DNA from 4 places in the Nocardioides zeae genome. Region 1 is predicted to be linked to each of the others. Evidence: riboswitches for the same ligand, from Rfam matches in the RefSeq annotation. Region 1 holds a riboswitch; each other region holds the start of a gene.

Evidence for each region. A riboswitch is a leader RNA that binds a small molecule or an ion and turns the genes downstream of it on or off. The one in region 1 is predicted to bind cobalamin.
Region 2: linked by a shared signal. The riboswitch ahead of QE405_RS10185 (magnesium chelatase subunit D family protein) and the one ahead of QE405_RS06040 (ribonucleoside-diphosphate reductase subunit alpha) in region 1 are both predicted to bind cobalamin.
Region 3: linked by a shared signal. The riboswitch ahead of cobN (cobaltochelatase subunit CobN) and the one ahead of QE405_RS06040 (ribonucleoside-diphosphate reductase subunit alpha) in region 1 are both predicted to bind cobalamin.
Region 4: linked by a shared signal. The riboswitch ahead of QE405_RS10080 (ABC transporter substrate-binding protein) and the one ahead of QE405_RS06040 (ribonucleoside-diphosphate reductase subunit alpha) in region 1 are both predicted to bind cobalamin.

What each region holds. Positions count from the first base shown of each region.
Region 1 is NZ_JAUTAN010000001.1:1,255,619-1,262,961, forward strand. It holds gene QE405_RS06030 (variant leucine-rich repeat-containing protein) at 1-175, opposite strand, end outside; gene QE405_RS06035 (ribonucleotide-diphosphate reductase subunit beta) at 180-1,154, opposite strand; gene QE405_RS06040 (ribonucleoside-diphosphate reductase subunit alpha) at 1,178-3,781, opposite strand; cobalamin riboswitch at 3,939-4,154, opposite strand; gene QE405_RS06045 (hypothetical protein) at 4,181-4,483, opposite strand; gene QE405_RS06050 (ABC transporter substrate-binding protein) at 4,492-5,568, opposite strand; gene QE405_RS06055 (ABC transporter ATP-binding protein) at 5,565-6,416, opposite strand; gene QE405_RS06060 (FecCD family ABC transporter permease) at 6,413-7,343, opposite strand, start outside.
Region 2 is NZ_JAUTAN010000001.1:2,132,789-2,140,131, reverse strand. It holds gene QE405_RS10205 (CbtA family protein) at 1-495, opposite strand, end outside; gene QE405_RS10200 (CbtB domain-containing protein) at 510-728, opposite strand; gene QE405_RS10195 (cobyrinate a,c-diamide synthase) at 905-3,436, opposite strand; gene cobO (cob(I)yrinic acid a,c-diamide adenosyltransferase) at 3,433-4,047, opposite strand; gene QE405_RS10185 (magnesium chelatase subunit D family protein) at 4,047-6,170, opposite strand; cobalamin riboswitch at 6,198-6,369, opposite strand; gene QE405_RS10180 (NUDIX hydrolase) at 6,525-6,941, shown strand; gene QE405_RS10175 (HNH endonuclease signature motif containing protein) at 7,033-7,343, opposite strand, start outside.
Region 3 is NZ_JAUTAN010000001.1:2,105,616-2,112,958, forward strand. It holds gene QE405_RS10045 (DUF6226 family protein) at 1-270, opposite strand, end outside; gene cobF (precorrin-6A synthase (deacetylating)) at 287-1,057, opposite strand; gene cobN (cobaltochelatase subunit CobN) at 1,065-4,697, opposite strand; cobalamin riboswitch at 4,730-4,849, opposite strand; gene QE405_RS10060 (ATP-dependent 6-phosphofructokinase) at 4,902-6,227, shown strand; gene QE405_RS10065 ((2Fe-2S) ferredoxin domain-containing protein) at 6,184-6,942, opposite strand; gene QE405_RS10070 (ABC transporter ATP-binding protein) at 6,939-7,343, opposite strand, start outside.
Region 4 is NZ_JAUTAN010000001.1:2,113,728-2,119,975, forward strand. It holds gene QE405_RS10075 (FecCD family ABC transporter permease) at 1-658, opposite strand, end outside; gene QE405_RS10080 (ABC transporter substrate-binding protein) at 655-1,752, opposite strand; cobalamin riboswitch at 1,834-1,982, opposite strand; gene bluB (5,6-dimethylbenzimidazole synthase) at 2,064-2,741, shown strand; cobalamin riboswitch at 2,737-2,916, shown strand; gene QE405_RS21065 (precorrin-8X methylmutase) at 2,976-4,541, shown strand; gene QE405_RS10100 (precorrin-2 C(20)-methyltransferase) at 4,538-6,088, shown strand; gene QE405_RS10105 (hypothetical protein) at 6,101-6,248, opposite strand, start outside.

The DNA of each region.
Region 1 (7,343 bases):
ACAGGGCCGCGCTCTCGCGGATCGCCGTCGTCGGGTCGGCCGCGAGGGCGCGCACGCGGCGTACCTTGCTCGCCGACGCCGGGGGAGAGGTGAAGGCGGAGAGCGGGGGACCGCCCTCGCCGGAGGTGGCGAGGGCGGCCCGGTGCGCCGGGCTGAGGAAGCCGATGCAGGACATCGCCTCAGTCCTGCCGCGCGTTGACCTCGTACGAGGTGTTGATGGCCTCGAAGAAGTTGACGAGCTGCAGCGTGTCGTTCGCCGCCGCCATCCACTTCGCCGGGTTGGCGACGCCGTAGTGCGGACCGAAGCCGAGCTCGTCGAGGCGGCGGTCGGCCAGGTACCGCACGTACTGGTTGATGTAGTCGGCGTTGAGGCCCAGGATGCCGTTCGGCAGGAGGTCGTGGTTGTAGGCCTCCTCCATCGCGACCGCGTCGAGGATCATCTGCCTGATCTCGTCGGCGAACTCCTCGGTCGCGACCTCGGGGTTCTCCTCCAGCACGGTGAGGACGAGGTTGATGCCGAACTTCAGGTGCAGGGACTCGTCCCGCACGATCCAGTCGATGAGCGAGCCGAAGTTCCGCAGCAGGTTCCGCTGCCGGAAGCTCAGCGCGACCATGAACCCGGAGTAGAACCAGATCCCCTCGAGGATGACGTTGTAGGCGATGAGGTTCCGGACGAAGTCGCGCTTGCCCTCGACCGTGGTGATGTCCAGGGTCTGCTCGGTCATCCGCTTGATGAAGCGGACCTCGAACTCCTCCTTCGCCGCCATCGAGGGCACGTCCACGTGGGCGGCGTAGGCCGCCTCCCGGTCGATGGGGAAGGTCTCGAGGACGTACTCGAAGCTCATGCAGTGGTTGGCCTCCTCCCACATCTGCTTCGCGAGGTAGAGGTGGCACTCCGCCGCGTTGACGTAGGGGTAGACGCCGAACGCCAGGGCCTTGTTGACGAGCAGCTCGCTCGGGTTGAAGTAGCTCATCAGGAACGTCAGGGCGCGACGCTCGTCGTCGCTCATCCGCTCGAAGTCGGCGAGGTCCTCGCCGAGCTGCACCTCGTTGGGGAACCAGGTGTTCGCGACGGCCTGGTCGTAGAGCTCCATCGCCCACGGGTAGGTGACCGGCTTGAGGAGCAGGCCCTCCTCGATGCCCGTGCCGAGGATGCCCCGGCGGCCCTCCGCGGCGCTCACTGGCACGACTCGCACTGCAGCCGCTCCTGCGGGTCCACCGGGCAGGCGGCCTCGCCCACCACCTCCAGCTCCTGCACGTCGCCGGGCACGACGTCGGGCACGACGGCCGGTACGACGGGTGCTGCCGGCGCTGCGGCACCGAAGCCGCGACGTGCCGGCGCGGCGGCACCGAAGCCCCGACGCGCCCCGGAGCTCGCCGGGGTGCGGCCGTCCGCCTTGTTGACCTTGACGGTGCTCTGCTCGGCGGTGTGCCGCGGCATCATGTGCAGGTAGTAGGTGGTCTTCACGCCCATCCGCCACGCCGCGGCGTACAGCTCGACCATCGACGCGACGCTCCGGTCCGCGAGGTAGATGTTGCGGCTGATCGCCTGGTCGATCCACTTCTGCGCGCGGGCCGCGACCTCGAGGTAGGCGCGGCCGGGCAGCTGGAACGACGTCTGGTAGATCTCGACCAGCTCACGGGGGATCGTGAGGTCCGCGCGCTCCGCGGCCACCCGGGCCAGGTCGCCCTGGTGGCGGAGCAGGTCGTCGCGCACCTCCTCCCAGAGGCCGGCGGCGCGCAGGTCCTCGACGAGGTTGCGGTTGACCTCGAGGAACTTGCCCGAGCTCGTCGTGCGGCTGAAGATCTGGCTGAACTGCGGGTCGAGGCCGGGCGTGGTGCCGGCGACGAGCCCGATGGACGCGGTGGGGGCGATGGCCAGCAGGGTCGAGTTGCGGATGCCGCCGGCCACCTTCTCCCGCAGCGTGTGCCAGTCGAGCCGGGTGGTGCGGTCGACCTCGACCGGTACGCCGCGGTCCGCCTCGAGCAGGGCGAGGGAGTCGATGGGGACGAGCCCCTGGCTCCACCGCGACCCGGGGAAGTGGGCGTAGGAGCCGCGTTCCCGCGCGAGGTCGGCGGAGGCGTCGATGGCGTGCCAGGAGACGAACTCCATGACCCGGTCGATGAGCTCGTAGGCCTCGGGGGAGGCGTAGCTGTGCCCGCAGCGCTCGACGACGTCCGTGAATCCCATGACGCCCAGCCCGAGGGCGCGGTTGCGCTCGTTGGAGTGCTCCGACTCGGGCACCGAGGAGACGGTGATGTCGATGAGGTTGTCGAGCTGGCGCACGGCGAGGCGGGTGGACTCCGCGAGCCGGTCCCAGTCGATGCGGGCGCCCTCCCCGCCGGCGCCGCGGCGCCGTCCCACGACGTGCCGCGAGAGGTTGATCGAGGCCAGGTTGCAGACGGCGACGTTCTCGCGGTCCTGCGGCAGGCAGATCTCGGTGCACAGGTTGGAGAGGTGGATCGTGCCCGTGTTGTGGTTGAGGGCGCGCGTGTTGATCGTGTCCTTCCACGTCAGCCACGGGTGCGAGGTGGACTGCAGCGCGGTCAGGATCGCCCTGAACTGCTCACGGGCCCCGACCTTCCGGTGGCGCAGCCGCCCGGCCTCGGCCTCGGCGGCGTACTCCGCGTAGCGCCGGGAGAAGGCAGCCCCCGTCAGCTCGACCAGGTCGGGCACCTCGGCGGGATCGAAGAGGTACCAGGGCTGGTCCGCCTCGACGCGCTTCATGAACTCGTCGGAGATCCACACGGCGGTGTTGGCCGTGCGGGTCCGGCGGTAGGGGTCGCCGGAGTTCTGGCGCAGGTCGAGGAACGCGGGGAAGTCGAGGTGCCAGTTCTCCATGTAGAAGCACAGCGCACCGAACTTCTTGCCCCCGCGGCTCACGGCACGCAGCGTCGAGTCGATCGTGTGCATGAAGGGGACCGGCCCGGTCGAGGTGGTGTTGTTGGACGCGATCGGCGACCCCTCGGCGCGGAGCTTGGTGACCGAGAGGCCGATGCCGCCCGTGCCCTTCGTCAGCCACATGACGTCGCGCACCGACTTCGCGATGTGCTCGATCTCGTCCTCCATCTGCATCACGAAGCAGTTCGAGAGCTGGCTGTAGGACGTGCCGGCGTTGACGAGCGTGGAGCCCGCGGCGAGGTACTCGAGGCGCGACATCTTGTCGTAGAAGCGCTCCGCGGCGCGGGTGGGATCGTCCTCGTTCAGCGCGAGCCCCATCGCGACGCGCATCCAGAAGAACTGGGGCATCTCGAGCGGGCGCCCGTCGGGACCGGCGACCATGTAGCGCGTGCGCATGGTCTGCACGCCGACGTAGCGCAGCAGGTCGTCGCGGTCCGGGTCGAGCGCGGCGCCGAGCCGTTCCAGGTCGAAGAGCTCGCCGAGTCGGCGGTCGAGCAGGCCGAGCTCGACGCCGCGCAGGACGAACGCGACGAAGGCCTCGCCGTGGAACGCGTAGACCTCGTCCCGGGTCACCCCCTCGCCGAAGATCCCCTTGTAGAGGCTCTTGACGAGCAGGCGCGACGCGATGGTGTCGTAGGCCGGGTCGTCCTTCACGTTCTGCAGCGCCACCTGCACGACGGCCTCGTCCAGCTGCTCGCTGGTGATGCCGTCGAAGAGCGTGATCTCGAGCTCGGAACGCAGCTGGGTCGCGCGGGCGACCCCGTCGTCGAGACCGGCCGCGGCCTCCTCGATGGACCGGGCGATCTCGTAGCCGTCGTAGGGCACACGGGTGCCGTCGCGCTTGACGACCTCGATCCGGCCGTTGGTCGTGGTGCTCATGTCGTCTCCACCCCTCGTGGAACGTCGCGGGACGCACGTCCGCGGACGAGGGGGAGACAGCAGGAACGGTCGACGGACAGGCCGCTCCACCCTCACGGGAGGCCTCCTGCCGGCGTTCGATCCTCCGACCCTCCCTCGGGGTCGCGGACCCTCGCCCGTCGGGGGCGAGGCACTGGCAGGTCTTCGGACTCGTGGGCGATCGTGCTCCGGCCTACTGTCCGTCGCTTCCCAGGCTGGCGTCGGCCGTGCCCAGTGCTTGTTGACGGAGGTCGTTCCCACTCACCGCTGCGGGGCAGTTCCGGTCTTCCACCGGATTCCCTCTTGCGACGACCCGTCTGGAGGACGGGTCGAACCAGCTGCGCCGACCACCATATACGGGAATCACATCGATGCAACTACCTAGATGTTGTGTCCTGTCGCTCGCGGCTCGGACAGCGGCGCGACGATGCGGTCGACCGCGGCGCGGTCGAGCACGCCCCCGTGCCAGGTGTCACGGGGGCGTCCCGGCGTGCTCAGGTCGCGCACCACCACGACGTTGCTCCGCTCGCACTCGCCGAGGCACCTCACCACCCGCACGCGCGTGCCCGCGGGCACGGTGTCGCGGAGGTGCTGCACGAGGTCGTCGTGGTCGACGCCTGGGTGCTTGCGGGCCGTGCCGCAGCAGCAGTCGTGGCACACGAGCACGTCGTGGTCGGGCCTCACGGGTGGGGTCACCCGATCCAGTCGTTGCCCGGCAGCTCGTCGAGCGCGGTGATGTCGAGGGTGGGCTCGACGCCCGACTCCGGCGCCAGCCCGAAGTGCTCGACCGCGGTGCGCACCCACTCGGCGGCGTCGATGTTCATCGGGCCCGAGACCCACATCGCGTAGGGCAGGTTGACGAAGCGCTCCTCGCGCACGGCCTCCAGGTCCCGGGAGGCGGGGTTGGCCTGCAGGACGGCGACCTTGTCCTCGTAGGACTGCCCCGGGTAGTCGACGAAGAAGATGACGTCGGGGTCCGAGGCGGCGAGGGTCTCCCAGCCGACCTCGGTCCAGGTGTCCTCGACCGCGGCGGTCGCGTTGGTGACGCCGGCGGTGTCGAAGATGGCCTGGGGACCGCCGAAGGAGCCCGACGTGAAGATCGCGTCGGTGCCGGAGTCGAAGAGGAACGCGGTCGGCCGCTCGTCGCCCTGCGGAGCCGCCTCCAGCGCGGCCCGCCGTGCCTCGATGTCCTCGACCACCGACGCCGCCGTGTCGCTGTGGCCCGTGAGCTCACCGATGTTCGTGAGGTCGGTCGTGAGGGCCGTCCAGGCGTCCATCGTGCCGCGGGCCCCGTCGTCCTGCTGGCAGGTCTCGCTGAGCAGGTACGGCGTGATCCCGTGCTCGGTGAGCATCTCGGGCAGCAGGTTGCGGGCCTCGCTGAAGCCGTAGCCGTAGCCCGCGAACATCACCTGCGGGTCGACGGCCAGCACGTTCTCCAGGGTGGGGAACTCCTCGCCGACCACGGTGAGCTCGTCGACGCGGTCGTCCGGGTAGGCCAGCTCCAGGAGGTCCTGGTCGCGCTCCATGCCGGTGACGGCGACCAGCTCGTCGCGTGCGCCCGCGGCGAGCACGATCGAGATGATGCCGCCGTCGTACGCGTAGAGCTCGGTGACCGGCCCGTCGACGGTGAGGTCCTCGCCGCAGTTCTGCACGGTGATGGCACTGGCGCCGGACGCCGAGCCGGAGGCGCCCTCGGGGGCGCACGCGGCGAGGCTCGGGGCGGCGATGGCGAGGCTGGCGAGCAGGGCGAGGGGGCGGGCGGACGTCATGGGTGGTCCCTTCGGGGGTGGATGAGGAGGTGGGGCTGGTCGAGGTGCGGGTGCGGGACCTGGACGGAACCGACACCGAAGTGGCGTGCGACGTGCCCGGCGGCCAGCACGTCGGCGGGCGGCCCGACCGCGACGACGGTGGCGGGACCACCGGGGTCCCCGTCACCGGACCAGCCGACCACGGCGAGCACGTCGAAGTAGCGCAGCGCGAGGTCCAGGTCGTGGATCGTCGCGACGAGGGTCTCGGCCTGGCCGGCGAGCACGTCGAGCAGGCGCAGCTGCCAGGCGACGTCGAGGTGGTTGGTGGGCTCGTCGAGGAGCACGACGGGGCACCGCTGGGCCAGGCCGCGGGCGAGCACCGCGCGGCGGCGCTCGCCGCCGGACAGCTGGTCGCACGGACTGTCGACGCGGTCCGCCAGGCCGACCGCGTCCAGGGCCGCCAGCACGATCTCCCGCTCGTCGCGGCCGCCCCGGGCCCACGGGCGCGTGCGGGGCACGCGACCCAGCGCCACCATCTCGCCGACGAGGAGCTCGGCTGCGACGACCTCCTCCTGCGGCACGTAGGCGACCCGGCGGGCACGCTCGCGGGGGCGCACGTCGTGGAGGTCCTCGAGCCGACCGTCCGGACCGGCGAGCTCGGCCGTGCCGCTGCCGTGGTGCAGCACCCCGGCGAGCACGCGCAGGAGCGTGGACTTGCCGGCCCCGTTGACGCCGACGATCCCGAGGCGCTGCCCCCGGGGTACGTCGAGGTCGACGTCCGCGAGGACGGGACGGCCGCCGAGGCTCACCCCGACGCCGCGGAGCCGGGCGGCCAGCCGGTCGCCGCCCGGTGCGGTCGGGCCCGTCATTGCTGACCCCCGAACCGGTAGCGGCCACGTCCCATGAGCAGCAGGAAGAGGGGTGCCCCGACGACACCGGTCACGACGCCGAGCGGGATCTCCTGGGGGCGCACGGCCAGGCGGGCGACGACGTCGACCCAGAGCAGGAAGAGACCGCCGCCGAGGGCGGCGACGGGCAGGACGACGCGGTGCCGCGCACCGACGACGAGGCGGGCGGCGTGGGGCACGATGAGGCCGACGAAGCCGATGCCGCCGCTGACGGCGACCAGCACGCCGACGAGCACCGCGAGCCCGACGAAGAGGGTCGTGCGCATCGCGGCGACGTTGACGCCGAGGGCGGAGGCGGTGTCGGGTCCGGCGGCCAGGGCGTCCATCCAGCGGTGGAGGGCGAGCATCCCCGCGCCCAGGAGCGCGACGAGCACTGCCGGGACCCAGAGCTTCTCCCAGGTCGCCCCGCCGACGCTGCCGAGCATCCAGAACATCACCGAGTTCGCGGCCCGCGGGTCACCGCTGAGGAAGACGAGGAACGACGCGATCGCCGACAGGCCGGAGGACAGCACGACCCCCGAGAGCACGAGCCGCAGCGGGGTCAGACCACCCTGGGCCGTCGCCACGAGCCACACGAGGAGCGCCGAGCCGACCGCGCCGAGGAGCGCACCGGTGGACACGGCGTAGATCCCGAGCCCGCCCAGGAACCCCGTCGTGATCACCGCGGTGGCCCCCACCGAGGCGCCCGAGCTGATGCCGAGGAGGAACGGGTCGGCGAGCGGGTTGCGCACGAGGGTCTGCATCCCGACGCCCGCCACGGCCAGTCCGGCACCGACGACCACGGCCAGCAGCGCCCGCGGCATCCGCAGCTCCCAGACGATGACGTCCCACCGGCCGGGGTCCCGCCCCGCGAAGCGGTCGGTCACCGCGGTGACGACCTCGCCGACC
Region 2 (7,343 bases), 880 kb from region 1:
CGGCACGAGCGCCACCGCCACGAAGCCGAGGACGCTGGCGAGCGCGACGGCCTCCGTGGGACGGATGCGGCGCCCGGGCCGCCCGAGCCGGCCCATGACGGCCGCCGCCACCAGGGCGACGAGGCCGCCGAGCGCGGTGCCGACGACGACGGTGGCGGTCAGCAGCCCCACCGTCTTCTGCGTGGTGCGGCTCGGGCCGGACTCACCGTGGGAGTGGCCCTCGTCCGCGGCCTCGTCGGAGTCGGAGTGCGCGTGCGCCGCCGTGCCCTCCGCGTGGTCGTGGTCCGCGGCGGGCTCGTCGGCCGGGGCGCTGGCGGAGGCCGACTCCTCCAGTGCGATCGCGTCGTCGATGGGCGGCTCGCCGACGGCGAAGCCCACCGCGAAGGCGAGCAGGCCCGCCACGAGCCCGGCGAGCAGTCCGCGCACCAGCAGGGCGCGCGGCGTCAGCAGGGTGCGTCCGCCCGCGGGCGCACGGGTCCCCTGGATCGTCGTCATGGTCGGACCCGCGCTCAGTGGCAGGGGAAGCCGAGCAGGTGCCGGCCGTCGTGGACCCACTCGTGGATCGCCGTGCCGGCCGGGATCGACACGGCGCCCTGGTCGGCGGAGACGAAGAAGAGGGCCAGCAGCGCCAGCAGGCCGAAGAACAGGGCCCAGGGCGCGAGCGCGCGGAGCGGGATCGACGGCGCCTCGAGGTCGGCGGAGGCGGAGATGGGGGCAGAGATCGACATGGTCGTTCCTCCTCAGGGATGCAAGCGTCCCTGGTCGTGGGGATGAAAGCGGACCGTCAGGTCTGGCTCCGTCCCACCTCCGCCGCCAGGGATCGACCTGGTGCAGCGAGGAGGGGCGTCACAGTAGCGCGACTGCGCCGGAATCACACCGGCTTCATCGAGCCCGCAGGGGCACCCTAGAGCATCGGGACGCCGCTCGTCAGCGCTCCCAGCGCAGTGAGCATCGGCCGGGTGCGCTCGGGCGGCCGCACGGCGATCCGCACCCAGCTCGCGTCGAGCCCCGGGAACGTGTCGGCGCGGCGCAGCGCGAACCCGTCGACGCGGAGCGCCTCGCGCACCCCGGCGCCCGGTCGGGCGAGCACGAACGGGGCCGATCCCGGCAGGTGCGGGATGTCGAGGTCGTCGAGGCCGGAGGTGAGGACGCCGCGCCAGGTGACCAGGCGGCGTACCCGGGCCGCCGCCTCCGCCAGCGCCTCCGGCTCCGTGGTGGCGCGCAGCACGGCCAGCGCGGCCGACGAGACCGACCAGGGGGTCTGCACGGCCCGCAGGGCGTCGAGCACGGCCGGCTCGCCGAGCACGTAGCCCGCCCGCACCCCGGGGATGCCCCACAGCTTCGTGAGGCTGCGGAGCACGAGCAGCCCGGGCACGGGGGCGTCGGCGAGGGCGTGCCGCTGGTCCGGTACGGCGTCCATGAACGCCTCGTCGACGACGACCAGGCGCTGCGGGCGCGTGAGCGAGCGCAGCGCCGCCGCGGGGTGCAGACGACCCGTGGGGTTGGTCGGGTTGCCGACGACGACGAGGTCGGCCGCCTCCGGCACCTGGCTCGGGTCGAGCGCGAACCCGTCCTCGGCCCGCGTCACGAGGTGGCGCGCCGGCGTGCCGGCCGCGGCCAGCGCGACGTCGGGCTCCGTGAACTGCGGGTGCACGACGAGCGGGTGCTGCCAGGCGCGGGCGCGCGCCACGAGCGTGAACGCCTCGGCGACGCCGGCGACGGCCAGCACCTCGGCGGGGTCGCGGCCGTGCCGCCGGGCGATCGCGGCCTCGACGGCCCGCACGCGGCGTACGTCGGGGTAGGCGCCCACGTCCTCCAGCGACGCCCGCAGCGCGTCGAGCAGCCAGGGCGGCGGGGGAGCGTCGTAGGTGTTGACCGCGAAGTCGACGAGCGGCGTCCCGTCCGGGGCCGCGGTCTCGACGTCGCCGTGGTGCCGCAGGGGGTCGTGGGGCGCCTCGGACGGCGCCGCGACGACGGGCTCCGGCCCGCGGGGAGCGGTCGCGCGGCCGCCCCGGTGGGGCTCCGCGGCCCGCACCGCGTCGACGAACCGCTGCGCCAGGTGGGGGTGGCCGGCCCAGTGGACGTGCAGGTACGACGCGTGCAGCGTCGCGCTCGCGAAGCCGTCGTCCGTGCGGGGGTGGGCCGCGGTGGGCTCGAGGGTCCAGGCCGGGTCGTGCTCGCCGCCCGTGCCGGCCGGCGGCTCGACGCGCGTGCGGTGGAACTCGTGGCCCGTGACGGTCTCGCCGGGGCGGCCGAGCAGCGTCGGCGTGGCAGAGGTCGCGCTGCGGTAGGCCAGCGACAGCCGGCCCGTCATCGCCGCCGTCGCGGGCAGCGCGCCGACCATGGGGGCGTGGTCGAGGCGGTCGGCGAGGTAGAGCAGCCCCGCGCACTCCGCCACCGTCGGCACGCCGGCGGCGACGGCGGACCGCAGGTCGTCGCGCAGCGCCGCGTTCCGGCTGATCGCCGCGGCGTGCATCTCGGGGAAGCCGCCGCCCAGGTAGATGCCCCGCACGCCCTCGGGCAGCGCCGCGTCGGTCGTCGGGTCGACGACGACGACCTCGCAGCCGGCGGCCTCGAGCAGCTCGGTCGTCTCGGCGTAGGTGAAGGTGAACGCCCGGCCCCCGGCGACGGCGATGCGGGGGCGCTCGGTGGTGTGGGTGGCGCTCGGGGCCGTGACCTCCGCCCGCGGGTCCCACGGCTCCGCGTCGAGGTCGGGGGCGCTGCGGGCGATCTCGAGCACCGCGTCGAGGTCGATCCGCTCGGCCACCTGCGCGGCGAGCCGGTCGAGGGCCGTGGCCGCGTCCCCCCGCTCGGCGGCGGGCACGAGGCCCAGGTGGCGGCTCGGCGCGACGATGGCGTCGTCGCGGCCCAGCACGCCGAGCACCGGGATGCCGACGCCGGCGACCGCCCGGCGTACCTCCTCGGCGTGCCGCGGCGAGCCCGCCTTGTTGAGCACGACGCCCGCGACGCGGACGCCGGGGTCGTACGACGCGAGTCCCGCCAGCACCGCCCCCACGGTCCGCGAGGCGGACGAGATGTCGGTGACCAGCACGACGGGCGCCTGGATGAGCCCCGCGACGTGGGCGGTCGAGGAGAAGCCGTCACCGCCGATCTGACCGTCGAAGAGGCCCATGACGCCCTCGACGACGGCGACGTCGGCGGGCCGCGGCGTGCGCGCGCCGTGGAGCAGCAGCGGGACGATGCGGTGCTCGCCGACGAGGTGGGGGTCGAGGTTGCGACCGACGCGGCCGGTGGCGAGGGCGTGGTAGCCGGGGTCGATGTAGTCAGGACCCACCTTGTGGCCCGAGACCTCGAGCCCGCGGCGGGACAGGGCCGCCATGAGGCCGGCGGTCACGGTCGTCTTGCCGTGGCCCGACGCGGGCGCGGCGACGACCAGGCGGGGGAGCGCGGTGCTCCGGGAGCTCACGGTGCTCACCACTCGATCCCTCGCTGGCCCTTCTGGCCGCGGTCCATCTGGTGCTTGACCTTGCCCATGTCGGTCACGGTGTCGGCGATCTCGACGAGGCGCGGGTGCGCGCGGCGCCCGGTGACGACGACGAACTGCCGCCCGGGGCGGTTCGCCAGCGTCTCGACGACGTCGTCGACGTCGACCCAGCCCCACTCCATGACGTAGGTGAACTCGTCGAGCACGTAGAGGTCGTGCCGCTCCTCGGCGAGGCGGCGCTTGATCTCGGCCCACCCCTCGGCGGCGTCGCGGGCGTGGTCCTCGGCCGAGCCCTCCTTGCGGCTCCACGACCAGCCGGAGCCCATCTTCTGCCAGTCGACGGGACCGCCCTCGCCGGTCTCCTCGTGGAGCCGGCCGAGGCGCTCGAGCACGGTCTGCTCGCCGATGCGCCACTTGGCGGACTTCACGAACTGGAAGATCCCGAGGTCCCAGCCCTGGTTCCAGGCGCGCATCGCGAGCCCGAACGCGGCCGTCGACTTCCCCTTGCCGTCGCCGGTGTTGACCATGAGCAGCGGCAGGTTGCGGCGCTGCGCCGTGGTGAGGCCGTCGTCGGGGACGGTGATCGGGACGCCCTTCGGCATCAGGCCACCCCCCGCTCGCGGCTGCCGGGCGAGGTCGCCGCGCGCGCGACGCCGGCCAGGGCCTCGGCGCTCACCTCGTCGACGGGCAGGTGGGTGGCGCGCAGCTCGACCGCGAGGCGGGCGGCGAGCCCGAGCCGGAACGGTCCGGCCTCACAGTCGACGACCACCGTCTCGATGCCCTGGTCGGCGAGCCACGCGGCGACCTGGCGGGAGCGCGCCACGGGGTCGGCGCCCGCGGTCGCTCGGCCGTCGGTGACGAGCACGAGCAGCGGACGGCGGCGCGGGTCGCGGATGCGCTCCCGCCGGAGCACGTCCGCGGCGACGAGGAGGCCCTCGGCGAGGGGGGTGCGGCCGCCGGCGGGCAGGTCCTCGAGCCGGCGGGCCGCCGCCTCCACGGAGCCGGTCGGCGGGAGGACGAGCTCGGCGTCGAGCCCGCGGAACGTCACGAGCCCGACCTTGTCGCGGCGCTGGTAGGCGTCCATCAGCAGCGACAGGATCGCCGTCTTCACCTGCTGCATGCGCTTGCGCGCGGCCATCGAGCCCGACGCGTCGACGCAGAACAGCACGAGGTTCGACTCCCGCCCCTCCCGCACCGCCCCGCGCAGGTCGCTCGGCCGCAGCACCAGGGCACCGCTCCGCCGGCCGCGGCCGTGCTGGTGGGGCGCCGCGGCGCGGACGGTGCCGGGGAGGTCGATGCCGCCCGCCCCGGTGCCCGGGGTGCTCCCGATGCGACGACCGTTCGACGTGATCGCGCGGGAGCGGCGGCCCGCCTCGCCCTCGCCGGTGCCGGCGACGCGGAGCAGGCGGGGACGGTACGGCGCGCCCGCGCCCACCGTCGTGACCTCGGCGCTGCCCGGGGTGGGGGTGGTGGGCTCGCTGGCCTCGGCGTCGTCCCGGCTGTCCGGGCCGTCGGGAGCAGCGTCGGTGGCGTGCGGTGTCTCGCTCGACGGGCCGTCGGTGCTCGGCGGGCCGTCGGTGCTCGGCGGGGGCGTGTCGCCCGGGGAGTCGGGGCTGTCCTCGGTCGGTCGGTCCTCGGGTCCCGGCTGGTCCTCGGGTCCCGGCTGGTCCGGCTGGTCCGGCTGGTCCGGCTGCCGGGGCGGCTCGGGGTCGGGCTCGTCGTCCCCGAGGATCCGGTCGAGCAGCTCCTCGTCGATGCCCGGGGCGTCGAAGGGGTTGCGGCGTCGACGGTGCGGGAGCGCCAGCAGGGCCGCCGCGCGGATGTCCTCGCGGAGCACGTGGCGACGACCGTGCCAGGCGGCATGGGCGATCGCCGTGCGGGCCGTGACGATGTCGGCGCGCAGGCCGTCGACGTCGAACGCCGCGCACACCTCGGCGATCTTCGCCAGGGCGCCGTCGCCCAGCGCCACCTCGGTCACCAGCACCTGCGCGGCGGCGATGCGCTCGCGCAGGCTGGTCTCGCTCGCGTCGTACCGCTCCGCGAAGGCGGCGGGATCGGCGTCGAAGGCGAGGCGGCGGCGTACGACCTCCGTGCGCAGCGCGGGCTCCCGCGGCGCCGCGACCTCCACGGTCAGGCCGAAGCGGTCGAGGAGCTGCGGGCGCAGCTCGCCCTCCTCGGGGTTCATGGTGCCGACGAGCACGAAGCGGGCGGCGTGGACGACGGAGACGCCGTCGCGCTCGACGGTCGCGCGGCCCATCGCCGCGGCGTCGAGCAGGAGGTCGACGAGGTGGTCGTGGAGGAGGTTGACCTCGTCGACGTAGAGGATGCCGCGGTGGGCGCGGGCGAGGAGGCCGGGCTCGTACTCCGCCACGCCCGCCGACAGCGCCTTCTCCAGGTGCAGGGAGCCGAGGAGGCGGTCCTCGGTGGCACCGACGGGCAGCTCGACGAGCCGCACCGGGCGGGTCTCCACGCCGGCGTCGGCCGCGAACGGGGCATCCGGCGACAGGGGGCTCGGGTCGGCCGGGTCGGAGGAGAACCGGTCGCCGGCGACCACGTCGATCGGGGGGAGGACGGCGGCGAGCGCGCGCACCGCGGTGGACTTGGCCGTGCCCTTCTCGCCGCGGACGAGGACGCCGCCGATCTCAGGACTGACCGTCGTCAGCAGCAGCGCGAGGATCATGTCGTCGGAGCCGACGACGGCCGTGAAGGGGTAGTGCTGTGGCATGTGGGGCTCCCGCTCGCTCTGCCATCGGATGGATGCGTCGCGAGGCCGGTCTTCGGACTTCCGCCGTCCTGCGCGAACAGGCGACGGTCACCGCAGCGGGCCCTGTGCCGGACTCTCACCGGCTTCCCAGATTCTCCCCGCACGCTCCGGTTGTCTCTCCGGACCGTGCTCGCGGGGCACCTCACGAACGCCGCTCACCCTAGTCGGGCCGGTGCGCGGCCGGTCGTGGTGGTCGCGCCGCGCTGCGTGCTCGGTCGTCGTGTCGTCCTGGGAGTCCGGCGGTCGTCCCGCTCGGCCAGGACGCCGTCGTCGTCGGGCGCCGCACCTTCGCCCCCACGCGCTAGCCTGCCGGTCGTGCCCGCCCAGCCGCTCCACTTCGTCGTCGCCGCCGTCTGCCTCCGCGACGACCGGGGGCGGCTGTTGAGCGTGCGCAAGGAGGGTACGGCGCGGTTCATGCTCCCCGGCGGCAAGCTCGAGCCGGGGGAGACCGCGCGCGACGCCGCCATCCGGGAGATCCGCGAGGAGGTCGGCGTCGAGCTGGCCGACGTCGAGCTGCTCGGGGAGTTCCACGGCGCCGCCGCCAACGAGCCCGGGGCGACGCTGGAGTCGACCGTGTTCACCGCCCGCGCCCTGGGCGAGCCCGTCGCGTGCGCCGAGATCGCCGAGGTGCGGTGGGTGGACCCCGAGGACCTGCCCGACGACCTGCCGCTGGCGCCTTTGCTGGAGCACCAGGTCGTACCCGTGCTGCTGGGGCGGACGCCGGAGGCCTGAGCGCTCATCGGGGTCGGGGTCGGGGCATGCTGCGCCGCCCGGCCACGGATGGGGACGGGCGGCTTGCTGGTGCGGTGGCGGCGGGGTGGCGCTAGGTCGTTGTTGGTGGCCAGACGCGGGTGCCGTCGCGGTCGACGAGGTAGCGCAGGCCCGTCGGGCTGGTCCAGATGAGTGCGCTGGGTGGTTCGCCGTTGTCTGGGTGGGTGGGGCGGTAGGTCCACTTGTTGCCGGTGGTCATCTCGCGGTGGGTCTTCATGCGGTGGTGGCGTCGGCAGAGCGGGAAGAGGTTGGTCGTCGAGGTCTGGCCGGGTGGGCCGTTGTCGTCGTAGGCGCGGCAGTGGTCGAGGTCGGCGGTTCTCGATGAGCGGGTGCAGTATGGGAAGACGCATCTCGGCCAGCGGG
Region 3 (7,343 bases), 850 kb from region 1:
CAGGTCCTCCGGTCCGTTCGTGAGCCGCCAGCCCCAGGGCGCCACCGCTGTCTCCCGGACCGCGAGCCCTGCCTCCACGAGCACCCGGCACCAGGCCTCGACCCGGGCGCCGACGATGCGGTAGCGCTCCGGACGCGTGACCCGGCTGTAGGTGTCTTCCGGAGGGCCGCCGTCCCACGGCGGCGGCCACGTCGCAGCGCGCGGATCGGCGGCGTACACCGCGTCGACGGCAGCGACGAGCCGGGCGAGCCGCTCCGCGTCGTCGCTCACCGCTCCTCCTCCGTCCTCAGCCCGCCGGCGCCCGCAGCAGGTAGGCGTCCATGATCCACCCCGCCTCGGCCTTCGCCGCCTCCCGCGCCGCCAGCACCTCGTCGAGCACGTCGCCGACACGCCCCGCGACCAGCCGCTCGCTGGGCGCGGACAGGTTGGCCGCCCACCAGATCGTCCAGTCCTCGAGCCCGTCCAGCTCCAGCGAGGCGTTGAGCATGACGAGCACGTTGTCGGCGCCGGCGTCGACCGCCTCGCGCAGCCGGCGGCCCGTGGTGACCGTGATCGGCTGCCCCACCTCGTGGAGCACGATCCGGTGCGCAGCCGCGAGCAGCTGCAGGCTCGAGATGCCCGGCACGACGACCACCTCGGCCACCACGGCCCCCCGCGCCAGCACCGCGTCGACGATCCGCAGCGTCGAGTCGTAGAACGCCGGGTCCCCCCACACCAGCAGCGCGACGTCGCCGGGGCGCTCGAGCAGCACACGCTCGTAGGCCGACGTCCGCGCCGCGTGCCAGTCCGCCACCGCACCCCGGTACGCCGCGGCGTCACCCACGACCCGCGCCGACCGGTCGCGCTCGGGGTCGGCGACCTCGACCACCTCCAGACCGGGGGCGACCTCGGCGAGGAGGGCACGCCGTACGGCGAGGAGCGGGTCGTCACCGGACCCGCGGTCCTTGCGGGGCGCGAGCCCGTAGGCCGCCCCGCGCAGCGCCGCGACGGCCTGGCCGGTCAGCTGGGCGGGGTCGCCGCAGCCGAGGCCGACGACGTGGAGGCGGCGCGGGCTCACGGCTGGCTCACCGGTCCTCGATCTCGCCCTCGACCTCGAGGTAGACCTGCTGCATCGCCGCGACGACCTCGGGGTCCGGCTCGGCCCACATGCCCCGGTCGGCCGCCTCGGAGAGCCGCTCGACCATGCCGCGCAGCGCCCACGGGTTCGACTGGCGGAGGAAGGCCTGCACGTCCTCGTCGAGCACGTAGGCGCGGGCGAGCGACTCGTACATGTCGTCGCGCACCACGCCGGCCGTCGCGTCGAAGCCGAACAGGTAGTCGACCGTCGCCGCGAGCTCGAAGGCGCCCTTGTAGCCGTGGCGCTGCATCGCGGAGATCCAGCGCGGGTTGACGACGCGGGCCCGGAAGACGCGGGCCGTCTCCTCCGCGAGCGAGCGGGTGCGGACGGCGTCGGGCGAGGTCGAGTCGCCGACGTAGGCCCGCGGTGCCGTGCCGGTCAGCGCACGGACGGTGGCGACCATGCCGCCGTGGTACTCGAAGTAGTCGCCCGAGTCCGCGATGTCGTGCTCGCGGGTGTCGAGGTTCTTCGCCGCGACCGCGATGCGCTTGTAGTTCTCCTGCATGTCCTCGGTCGCCGCGACGCCGCCGAGGTCGCGGCCGTAGGCGAAGCCGCCCCACGCCGTGTAGACCTCCGCCAGGTCGTCGTCGGTGCGCCAGTTGCCCGACTCGATGGCCTGCAGCACCCCGGCGCCGTACGCCCCGGGCGCCGAGCCGAAGATGCGGGTCGTGGCCCGCCGCTCGTCGCCGTGGCGCGCGAGGTCGGCCTGGGCGTGGGCCCGCACGAAGTTGAGCTCGGCGGGCTCGTCGAGCTCGGCGACCATGCGCACCGCGTCGTCGAGCATCTCCACGACGTGCGGGAACGCGTCGCGGAAGAAGCCGGAGATGCGCAGCGTGACGTCGATGCGCGGCCGGCCCAGCTCGTCGAGCGGCACGGGCTCGAGGCCGTTCACGCGACGCGACATCTCGTCCCACGTCGGGCGCACGCCGAGGAGGGCGAGCACCTCGGCCACGTCGTCGCCGCTCGTGCGCATCGCCGAGGTGCCCCACGCGGAGAGGCCGACGGAGGCCGGCCACTCCCCCGTGTCCTCGCGGTGGCGGGCCAGCAGCGACTCCGCCATCGCGGCGCCGGTCTGGTAGGCCAGCCGGGACGGTACGGCGCGGGGGTCGACCGTGTAGAAGTTGCGGCCGGTCGGCAGCACGTTGACGAGGCCGCGCAGCGGCGAGCCCGACGGGCCCGCGTGCACGTAGCCGCCGCCGAGGGCGTGCAGCACGGCCGTCAGCTCGTCCGTCGTGCGCGCCAGGCGCGGCACGACCTCGGTCGCGGCGAACGTCAGCACCTGGGCGACCGCGGGGTCGGCGTCGCCCTCGAGCGCACCGACGACCTCCGGCACGGCGGCCGGGTCCCAGTCCCGCTCCTCCAGGCCGAGCACGAGGGCCCGGGCGCGCGTCTCGACGGCGTCCACCTCCGCGGTGCTCGGCTCCTTGCCGGCACCCGTCGGGAGGCCGAGGGCCGCCCGCAGACCCGGTACGGCGCCCGCCTGGCCGCCCCACACCTGGGTGGCCCGCAGGATCGCCAGCACGAGGTTCACCCGCGCCTCGCCCTCGGGGGCACCACCGAGCACGTGGAGGCCGTCGCGGATCTGGGCGTCCTTGACCTCGCAGAGCCAGCCGTCGACGTGGAGCAGGAAGTCGTCGAAGTCGTCGTCCTCGGGACGCTCGTCGAGCCCGAGGTCGCGGTGCATCTGGGCGGCTTGCATGAGGGTCCAGATCTCGCCCCGGATCGCGGGCAGCTTGCCCGGGTCCATCGCGGCGATGTTGCCGTACTCGTCAAGCAGCTGCTCGAGCCGCGCGATGTCGCCGTACGCCTCGGCCCGGGCCATCGGCGGCACGAGGTGGTCGACGATCGTCGCGTGGGCACGGCGCTTCGCCTGCGCGCCCTCGCCCGGGTCGTTGACGAGGAACGGGTAGATCAGCGGCAGGTCGCCCGCCACCGCGTCGGTCGCGCAGTCGGCGGACAGCGCGGCGTTCTTGCCGGGCAGCCACTCCATCGAGCCGTGCTTGCCGAGGTGGACGACCGCGTGCGCCCCGAAGCCGCCGTCGGCCTGGGGGGCCGCGATCCAGCGGTACGCCGCCAGGTAGTGGTGGCTCGGCGCCATCTCCGGGTCGTGGTAGATCGCCACCGGGTTCTCCCCGAACCCGCGGGGCGGCTGGATCATCAGCACGACGTTGCCGGCGCGCAGGGTGGCGAGCACGACGTGGCCGTCGTCGTTCACGAAGAGCTTGCCGGGCGCCGGGCCCCACGCCTGCTCGATCTCCTCGCGGAGCGTCGGGGTCAGGTCGGCGGTCCACGCGGCGTACTGCTCCGGCGTGATCCGCACGTGCGCGTCCGTCAGGTCCGCGTTGGTCAGCCACTCCTCGTCCTGGCCGCCGGCCGCGATGAGGGCGTGGATGAGCGCGTCGCCCGCCGCCGTCTCGTCGGGCAGGTCGAGCAGGCGGGTGATCTCGCCGTCCGCGGGACCCAGGTCGTAGCCCTCGGCGCGGAGCGCGCGCAGCAGCCGGATGGCCGACACCGGGGTGTCGAGGCCGACGGCGTTGCCGATGCGGGAGTGCTTGGTCGGGTACGCCGAGAGCATGAGCACCAACCGCTTCTCGGCGGCCTCGGTGCGGCCGAGACGCGCGTGGGCGGTCGCGATGCCGGCGACACGGCGGCAGCGCTCGGCGTCCGCGACGTACCGCGGCAGCCCGTCCTCGTCGACCTCCTTGAACGAGAACGGCGCCGTGATGATGCGGCCGTCGAACTCCGGGATCGCGATCTGCGTGGCGGAGTCGAGCGGGGTCACGCCGTCGTCGGACGCCTCCCACTCGGCGCGGCTGCTCGTGAGCGCGAGCGCCTGGAGCACCGGGATGTCGAGCGCGGCGATCCGCTCGACGTCCCACGACTCGTCGGCCCCGCCCGCGCTCGCGCCGGCCGGCGTGGAGCCGCCCGCCGCGAGGACGGTGACGATGAGGGCGTCGAGGGAGCCGAGCGCGTCGTAGAGCGCGTCGGGGGCCGTGCGCAGCGACGAGGAGAAGACCGGCAGGCCGACCCCGCCCGCCGCGTCGACCGCGTCGGCGAGGTCGTGCACGAAGGCGGTGTTCCCCGAGGCGTGGTGGGCGCGGTAGTAGAGGATCCCGACCCGCGGACCGTCCGGCGTGGGGGTCGCGTGCGGGCGCTCCGCCCAGCCCCAGGCGGGCAGCACGACCGGCGGCTCGAAGCCCTCACCCGTGAGGAGCACGGTGTCGGAGAGGAACGCGTGGAGCTGCGCGAGGTTCTCGGGGCCGCCCTCGGCGAGGTAGCGGTGGGCCTCGGCCGCCACGCCCACGGGCACCGTCGAGCGCTCCATCAGCGCGGCGTTGGGCACCTGCTCGCCGCCCAGCACGACGGTCGGCACCCCGGTGCCGACGACGCGGCGGAAGCCGCTGCAGAGGTCGTCGGGCCCGCCGAGGATGCGGGCCACGACGAGGTCGGCGGCGGCCAGCTCGGCGCCCATGCCCTCGTGGGCGGGGCGCGAGGGGTTGGCGACGACGAAGTCGACGCCGCTGGCGCGGGCCGAGAGCAGGTCGGTGTCGGACGTGGAGACGAGCGCGATACGCGGCACGGCGGAGCTCCTCCTCGGGGTTCTCGCCCCGTCGGATCGGACCGCCGTCGGTCAGTGTCTGGCTGGACGCCGCACGTCGCGACGTCGTTCACAGTGGCGGAACCGCCCCGGAGTCGCACCGGGTTCCTGGGTCCGTCGGCGGAAGGTCGGGGGCAGCCTAGGCCACCGTGCCGGAAGGCTCGCCGCCCGATAGGGTCACGACCCGTGGTGACCCTCGCCGACCTGCAGGTCAAGACCCTCGGTGCGCCGAGGTTCGACTCCCCGCTCGCCTCGTACGTCGAGGGCCGGGCGACGAACCAGTACTACGTGGCCGAGAGCGACCGGATCCTCATGGACGACACGGTCGAGCTCGTGCAGGGCCGCGACGTGCCGTGGGAGGAGATCGCGACCTTCGAGGCCGGCGGTCCCCGCGCCCGGCTGTTCTTCCCGCCGCGCACGACCCGTGCCGCGATCGTCACCTGCGGCGGTCTCTGCCCCGGGCTCAACAACGTCATCCGGGCGGTCGTGCGGGCGCTCGACGACCACTACGGCGTGCCCGAGGTGCTCGGCTTCCGCAACGGCTACGCGGGCCTCGACCCCGAGTCCGGCCTCGAGCCGGTCGTGTTCACCCGCGAGTCCGTCGCCGACATCCACGAGCGCGGCGGCACCGTCCTCGGCTCCTCGCGCGGCGCCCGCGACCCCGGTGTCATGGTGGACACCCTCGTGCGCCACGACATCGACATCCTCTTCGTGGTCGGCGGCGACGGCTCCATGCGCGGCGCCCACGTCATCCACGAGGAGATCGAGCGCCGCGGGCTCGAGATCGCGGTGGTGGGCGTGCCGAAGACCATCGACAACGACATCCCGCACATCGGCCAGAGCTTCGGCTTCCAGACCGCGTTCGCCAAGGCGGCCGAGTCGATCACCGCCGCGAAGGTCGAGGCGCAGGCGGCGGTCAACGGCGTCAGCATCGTCAAGACGATGGGGCGCCACGCCGGCTTCATCGCCTGCTACTCGGCTCTCGCCGCCCAGACGGCCAGCTTCGTGCTCATCCCCGAGGTGCCGTTCGCGATGGACGGCCCCAACGGCCTGCTCGCGCACCTGCGGCGCCGCGTGGCGGACCGCGGGTACGCCGTCATCGTGGTCGCGGAGGGCGCCGCCCAGGAGCTGCTGGCCGAGGCGGCCGGCGGCGCGACCGACGCCTCGGGCAACGCCGTGCTCGTCGACCCGGCGCGCTACGTGCTCGAGCGCATCCGCGCCGACTACGCGGAGCGCGACGAGGTGGTCACCCTGCGCTACTTCGACCCCGGCTACACGATCCGCTCCGTGCCGGCCGACCCCGCCGACGCCGTCTACTGCGCGCGGCTGGCCCAGACCGCCGTGCACGCCGCCATGTCGGGACGCACCGACATGGTCGTCGGACGCCGCCGCCACCGCTTCGTGAACGTGCCGATCCCGGCCGTCACGAAGCGCGCCCACAACGTCTCCCCCGACGGCGACCTGTGGCTCAGCGTGCTGGAGTCGACGGCCCAGCCGCTGTCGATGACCTGACCCGCGGCAGCCGCAGGCGGTCCACCGGACGGTCGGCGAGCAGGTGCTCCGCGACCAGCTCCGGTACGTCGTCGGGCTGGACCGCGCCGTACCAGACGTCGTCGGGCTGGACCGTCACCAGCGGCGCCTGGTTGCAGGGGAACTGGCACGCCGTGCCCGTGACGAGGACCGTGTCGTCCCCGATGCCCTCGCGCTTGAGGTGGCCCGACAGCACCTCGGCGAGCCGGTCGGCGCCGCGCGCGCTGCAGCGCGGTCCCCGGCAGACGAGCACGTGGTGGCGGTGGGTGGGCACGTCCTCCCAGGCGTCGGAGGTCAGGCCCGCCTCGTTGCCGTGGATCGGGCGGGTGACGTCGAGCGGACCGCGCTCGAGGTCGGACTCGTCCCGCACCAGCGTCGTCGCGACCGCCACCTCCGGGCGGTGCTCGCCGGCCTCGCCCCGCTCGCGCCACCAGTGGGCGGCGACGCGGCGCAGCCAGGAGTTCGCCGGCGCCAGCGTGCCGAGGCTCGCACCGAGCAGCACGACCCGGGTGGCGCCGGCGTCCGCCAGCCGGGTCAGCGCGGCCGACAGCGACGGGTCGCCCACCTGGAGGTGCGCCACCTCCGCTCCCAGCGCGGCGGCGATCGCCCCCATCCGGTCCGGTGCGGCGGCCTCGCGGGCCGACATGCCGACGAGCAGGACCGGGTCGGTCGTCGGTCCGGCCTGAGGTGCGGTCATCGTGGGCTCTCCTGGGGGTCGACGACGAGGTGCCAGCGTCCCGTGACCGGGTGCTGGAGCCGCACGGCGGCCACGCCGAAGACGTCGGCGAGCAGGGCGGGAGTGAGGACGTCCGCGGCCGGAGCCGGCGCCGACACGGTGCCGGCGTCCACGACGGCCACGTCGTCGAAGTAGCGACCGGCGAGGTCGAGGTCGTGGATCGCGGCCACCACCGTGACCCCCAGGTCGCGCACCGCGGCGAGCAGCTCGTGCTGGTGGCGCAGGTCGAGGTGGTTGGTCGGCTCGTCGAGGAGGAGCACGTCCGCCTCCTGGGCCAGGGCGCGCGCGACGAGCACCCGGCGCAGCTCGCCACCCGACAGGTGGTCGACGGCCCGCCCGGCGAGGTGACCGAGCCCGAGGCG
Region 4 (6,248 bases), 860 kb from region 1:
CGGCCAGGACGAGCGCGACCGCCGGGAGCAGCAGCTGGTCCCACGCCGCCCGCGCCAGCGAGCCGAGCAGCCAGAACAGCACGCCCTGCGCGACCTGCGGCTCGTCGCTGCGGAACACCAGGTAGCTCGCCGTCGCGGAGAACGCGGACGCCAGCACCGTGCCGGTCAGCACGAGCCGGAGCGGGGTCAGCCCGCCCTGGGCGAGCGTGACCCCGAAGACCACGACGGCGGCGAGCACCGCGCCGGTCATCGCGCCCGCGGTGAGCGCCCACGTGCCCAGCACGCTGAGGACGCCGAGGGTGAGCACGGCGGTCGCCCCGACGCTCGCCCCGGCGGAGACACCCAGGAGGTAGGGGTCGGCCAGCGGGTTGCGCACGAGGGTCTGCACCACCGTCCCGGCCACCGCCAGGGCGGCGCCGACGAGGGCGGCGAGCACCACCCGGGGCGCCCGGATGTTCCAGACGATCGTGTCCGCCGACGACGCGAGCGGCGCGCCGCCGAGCCGGGCCCGCCACACGTCCACCACCACGCCGAGGTCGAGGGTCGTCGTGCCCCACACCGTCGCGACCGGCAGGCTGACGAGCAGCGCCGCACCGGCGACGACCAGGAGCGGCCCGGTGGGGACACGGCGGGCGACCTCGGTCGCCGCGCCCGTCACGGGAGGGCGTCGAGGTCGATCGTGCCCGTGATCCCGGAGTCGGGGAGCAGGCCGAGCCGCTCGAGGCCGGCCCGCAGCTGCTCCGCCGCCTCGACGTTGCCGTAGCCGCTCGTGAAGAGCGCCAGCGGAAGCACGATGATGCGGTCCTCCGCGACCGCGGCGGAACCGGCGAGCGCCGCCTGGTCCCGGATCGTCGCGATCTTCTGCTCGACCTCGTCGGCCGCGTCGCTGCGGTAGTCCATGACCACGATGACGTCGGGCTGGCGCTCGGCGACCGCCTCCCACGAGGCACGGAACCACGTCGTGTCCTCGTCGTCGAAGACGTTGGTCGCGCCGGCTGCCTCGATGATCCCCTGGGGCGGGCCGTTGCGACCCGACGTGTAGAGGTCCGTCTCGCCGGAGTCGAAGAGCAGGACGCTCGGCGGGGCGTCGCCGCGCGGGGCGTCGGCCAGGGCGGCGAGGCGCTCGTCGAGCTCCGCACGGGCCGCGGCGGCCTCGTCCTCGTTGCCGGTGAGCGCGCCGTAGTTCTCGAGGTCCGCGCGCACGGCGTCCCAGGGATCCATCGTGCCGAGGGCCGAGGAGGCGCCCGCCGCGGGGTCCTGCCGACAGGAGTCGGAGATGACGTAGGTCGGGATGCCGCGCTCCGCGGCGTCCTCGCGGGTGACACCGGACGAGCCCGAGAAGAGGCCCGAGTAGGACCCGACGAGCAGGTCGGGCTCCGCGCCCACGACCGCCTCCATCGAGATCGGGCTGACCAGCCGCGGCACGTCGCCGACCTCGACGTCGAAGAGGGCGTCCATGAGCGCGTCGTTGCCGGCGCTGAGCGACATCGCCGCTATCCGGTCGATCGCTCCGACGCGGAGGAGGGTCCCGACGTTGGCGGAGTTGCTCGTCGCCACGATCCGCTCGACGGGCGCGTCGTAGGACGCCTCCTCGCCGCAGTTCTCCAGGGTCACCGAGCCGGACGCGTCCTCGGCCTCCGAGGCCGCGCACCCGGTGAGGACGAGCGGGGCGGCGACGAGGGTCGCGACGAGCGCCGGCAGGGCGCGGGTGGGCAGGGTGCGGGTGGGCAGGGTGCGGGCAGGGGTGGGCATGGCCATCCTTCGTGTCGTGGCTCGGTCGCGGAGCCAGGAGGACAGGTGACGCGACGGCCCGCTCGGAACGCGGACGCCGCGGCCAGCAGGTCTTCGGACTCGGGCTCGTCCGGACGGGACGCCTTCCCAGGCCGGGGCCCAGTGGCGCGTGTCCCGCCCGTCACCCTCACCGCTGCGCGTCAGTCCCGGATTCGCACCGGGTTCCCTGGCTCTGCGTGAGCACGACTGGCGCTCCGGAACCTAGCAGCACGCGGCCGTCGTGGGTCGTGTGGCGTACGTCGCACGACGGCCAGCGGCTAGCCTCGCCCGCCGTGACGCCCTCGGACCCCACCCCCGCACCGGCGCCGGTCTCGCCCCACGCCTTCACCGCCGACGAGCGTGCGGCGGTCTACCGCGTCATCGGCGAGCGGCGCGACATGCGCCGGTTCCTGCCCGGGGCGACGGTGCCCGCCGAGGTGCTCGCCCGCCTCCTGGCCGCCGCGCACGCCGGGCCGAGCGTCGGTCTCATGCAGCCGTGGCGCTTCGTGCGCATCACCTCGCCGGAGCTGCGGAGCGGCATCCACGCCCTCGTGGACGAGGAGCGCCGCGCCACCGCCGCGGCCCTGGACGAGCGCGCGGCGGAGTTCCTGCGGCTCAAGGTCGAGGGGATCCGGGAGTGCGCGGAGCTGCTCGTCGTGGCGCTGCGCGAGGGCCGCGAGCCGCACGTGTTCGGCCGGCGCACCATGCCCCACATGGACCTCGCGTCGGTCTCCTGCGCGATCCAGAACCTGTGGCTCGCCGCCCGCGCCGAGGGTCTCGGCATGGGGTGGGTCTCGCTGTTCGAGCCCGATGCCCTGGCGGAGCTGGTCGGCATGCCCGCCGGGGCCGAGCCGGTGGCGGTGCTGTGCCTCGGTCCGGTGCCCGCGTTCCCCGACCGGCCGGCCCTCGAGCTCGACGGGTGGACCATCGCGCGACCGCTCGCCGACTTCGTCACCGAGGACGGTTGGTAAGGTCACCGCCGCCAGTCGACCCCCGCGAGGGGGCAGGGAACCCGGTGGGAGTCCGGGACTGACGCGCAGCGGTGTGGGCGACGGGCGGGGCACGCAGCCACTGGAGGGTCCTCCGGGAAGGCGCTCCGCTCGGACGACCCCGAGTCCGAAGACCTGCTGGCACCGGGCGGCAGCCGCCACCCGGTCGAGGACGACGGGCTTCGCGCACGGGCCCGCTGACCAGCGAGGACCCGCATGACCACGCGCACCCGCACCGACCTGTGTCCCGGCGTCTCCCGTCCCTGGCCCGCCGAGGACGGTGGGCTCGTGCGCCTGCGCCTCGTGGGCGGGGCCGTGACCGTCGGGCAGCTGCGCGCACTGGCGGCGGTCTCCGCGACGTACGGCGACGGGGACCTCCACCTGACCCGCCGCGCCAACGTGCAGGTGCGGGCGCTGCCCCTGGTCGGCGACGTGCTGCCCGCCGACGTGGTCAGCGCGCTCGCAGCGACCGGGCTGCTGCCCTCGCCCAGCCACGAGCTGGTCCGCAACGTCCTGGTCTCGCCCCTCACCGGGCTCGTCGGTGGACGCGCCGACCTCCGCGGGGTGGCGGCCGACCTCGACGCCGCCGTCCGCGCCGACGCCGACCTCGCCGACCTCTCGGCGCGCTTCCTCTTCGTGCTCGACGACGGCCGGGGGGACGTGCTGGCCCGCGGCGCCGACGTCGGCCTCGTGGCCCTCGGGGGCGACACCGTCCAGCTGCGCTGGGGCACGACGTGGGGCCCGGTGGTCCCGGTCGGCGACGCGGTGCCCGCGATGGTCCGGGTGGCCCACGCGTTCCGCGCCGCGCGCGCCGCGCTCGACCTCGGCACCGAGGCGCCGTGGCACGTCGACGAGCTGCCCGCGGCCCTCGTCGTGCCGGGGCTCCCGGCATCCCCGCCCGACCCGCGGCTCCCGGCGGCGACGGAACCGCCGGCGTACGGCGAGCTCGACACCCCCGCCGGTCTCCACCGGCACGTCGAGGTGCCCGACGGGCGCCTCGAGCCGGGGACCCTCGCGATCCTGCTCGACGGCCTGGCCGACGACGCCCGCGTCGTGGTGACGCCGTGGCGCTCGCTGCTCCTGCCCGGTGCGGGTGCGCCCGTCGTGCCGGACGCGGACGAGCCGGAGGAGCCGGTGCGGCCCACGCGTCGCTATCCCTACGAGGGCGACGGACAGGCGATCTACGTCGACTCGTTCGCCACGATCCGCGCCGAGGCCGACCTCTCCCACGTGCCGTCCGACGCCGAGCGCGTCGTCGTGCGCATGGTGCACGGCACGGGCCAGACCGACCTCGCCCCGATGGTCGTGGTCTCCCCCGACCTCGTCGGTGCCGCCCGCCGCGCCCTCGCCGCCGGCGCGCCGATCGTCGCGGACGCCCACATGGTCGCCTCCGGCGTCACCCGCCGCCGTCTGCCGGCGGACAACGAGGTGCTGTGCGCGCTGCACGACCCGCGGGTGCCGGGCCTGGCCCGGGCGTGGGGCACGACCCGGTCCGCCGCGGCGCTGTCCGTGCTCGCCGACCGCATCCCCGGTTCGGTCGTCGCGATCGGCAACGCACCGACGGCGCTGTTCCACCTGCTCGAGATGCTGGCCGACGGCTGCGCTCCCCCGGCCGCGATCGTCGGCTGCCCCGTCGGCTTCATCGGCGCGGCGGAGTCGAAGGAGGCGCTGGCGGAGTACGCCGCGGCCCACGGCATCCCGTTCCTCACCGTCCACGGCCGTCGCGGTGGCTCCGCCATGACCGCGTCGGCCCTCAACGCGATCGCCCAGGAGGCGGAGTGAGCACCCCGGCCCCCACCTCCGGTCGCTTCTACGGCGTCGGCGTCGGTCCCGGCGACCCCGAGCTCGTGACCCTCAAGGCCGCCCGGCTCATCGGCGCGGCCGACGTCGTCGCCTTCCACGCGGGCCGCGGCAAGCAGTCCAACGCGCGGCGCATCGCCGCGGGGCTGATCCCGCCGACCGCCGTCGAGGAGGAGCTCGTCTACCCGGTCACGACGGGCGGCACCGACCACCCGGGCGGGTACGCCGGGGCGATGGCCGACTTCTACCTGGAGTCAGCGGCGCGCCTGGCCGCCCACCTCGAGGCCGGTCGCGACGTCGTGCTGCTGGCCGAGGGCGACCCGATGTTCTACGGGTCGTACATGTACATGCACGACGCCCTGTCGGAGCGCTTCGAGACCGAGGTCGTCGCCGGCGTGCCGGCCTTCGCCGCCGCCACGGCCACGATCGCCTCGCCCCTGGTGCGGCAGACCGACGTGCTGACGATCCTCCCGGGCACGCTGCCCGAGACGGAGCTCGCGCGGCGCCTCGCCGACACCGACGGGGCGATCATCATGAAGCTCGGTCGGCGGTTCCCGACCGTGCGGCGGGCACTGGCGACGGCGGGGCGGCTGGAGCACGCGGTCTACGTCGAGCGGGCCTCCATGGACACCGAGCGCCACCTCCGGGTCGCGGACGTCGACCCCGACAGCGTGCCGTACTTCTCGCTCATCGTCGTCGCGGGCGACTCCCTGCAGGGGGTCGGACGCCGGACGGGCGAGGCGGCGACGGCCTCGCCGTCGGCAGAGGCGGTCCCGGTGGACGCGCCCGCCGAGGTCGTCGTCGTCGGCCTCGGCCCCGGCCCCGCGCACTGGCTGACGCCCGAGGCCTCCGCCGTGCTCGCCGAAGTGGACCACGTGGTCGGGTACGCGCCGTACGTCAAGCGGGTCCCCCACCGCGAGGGCCTCACCCGGCACGCGAGCGGCAACACCGTCGAGGTCGATCGCGGCCGCCTCGCGCTGGACCTGGCGCGCCGCGGCGAGCGCGTCGCCGTCGTCTCGGGCGGGGACGCCGGGGTCTTCGGCATGGCGACCGCCGTGCTCGAGGCGCAGGTCGCGGCGGCGGCCGAGGACGCGACGTACGCCGCGGTGCCCGTCCGCGTCGTCCCGGGGGTCTCGGCGGTGCAGGCCGTGGCGGCCCGCGCGGGGGCGCCGATCGGCGGCGACTTCGCCGTCGTCAGCCTGTCGGACCGGCTGAAGCCGTGGGAGGTGCTCGAGCGGCGGCTGCGCGCGGTCGCGGAGGCGGACCTGGTGCTCGGTATCTACAACCCGCGCTCGGCGAGCCGTCCCGACCAGCTGGGCGACGCGCTCAAGGTGCTGCTCGAGGTGCGCGACCCCGCCACGGTCGTGGTCGTCGGCCGCGACGTCGGCCGCGACGAGGAGGAGCTGCGCGTGACGACGCTCGGCGAGCTCGACCCGACGACCGTCGACATGAAGTGCCTGCTCATCGTCGGGGCGACGTCGACCCGGGTCGACCACGGCCGCGTCTGGACGCCGCGGACGGTGGGCTGAGCCGGTCCCGCCTCAGCGGATGCCCCACGACTCCTCGAACGTCGGGGCGTCGAGGTGGTGCAGGTGGTCGTGAACGTGCTGCAGCAGCCGCTCCGCCTCGGGGTCGGCGCCGGCGTCCATCCGCAGCGCCTCGCTGCCGTCGTCGCGCCGCCGGACCACG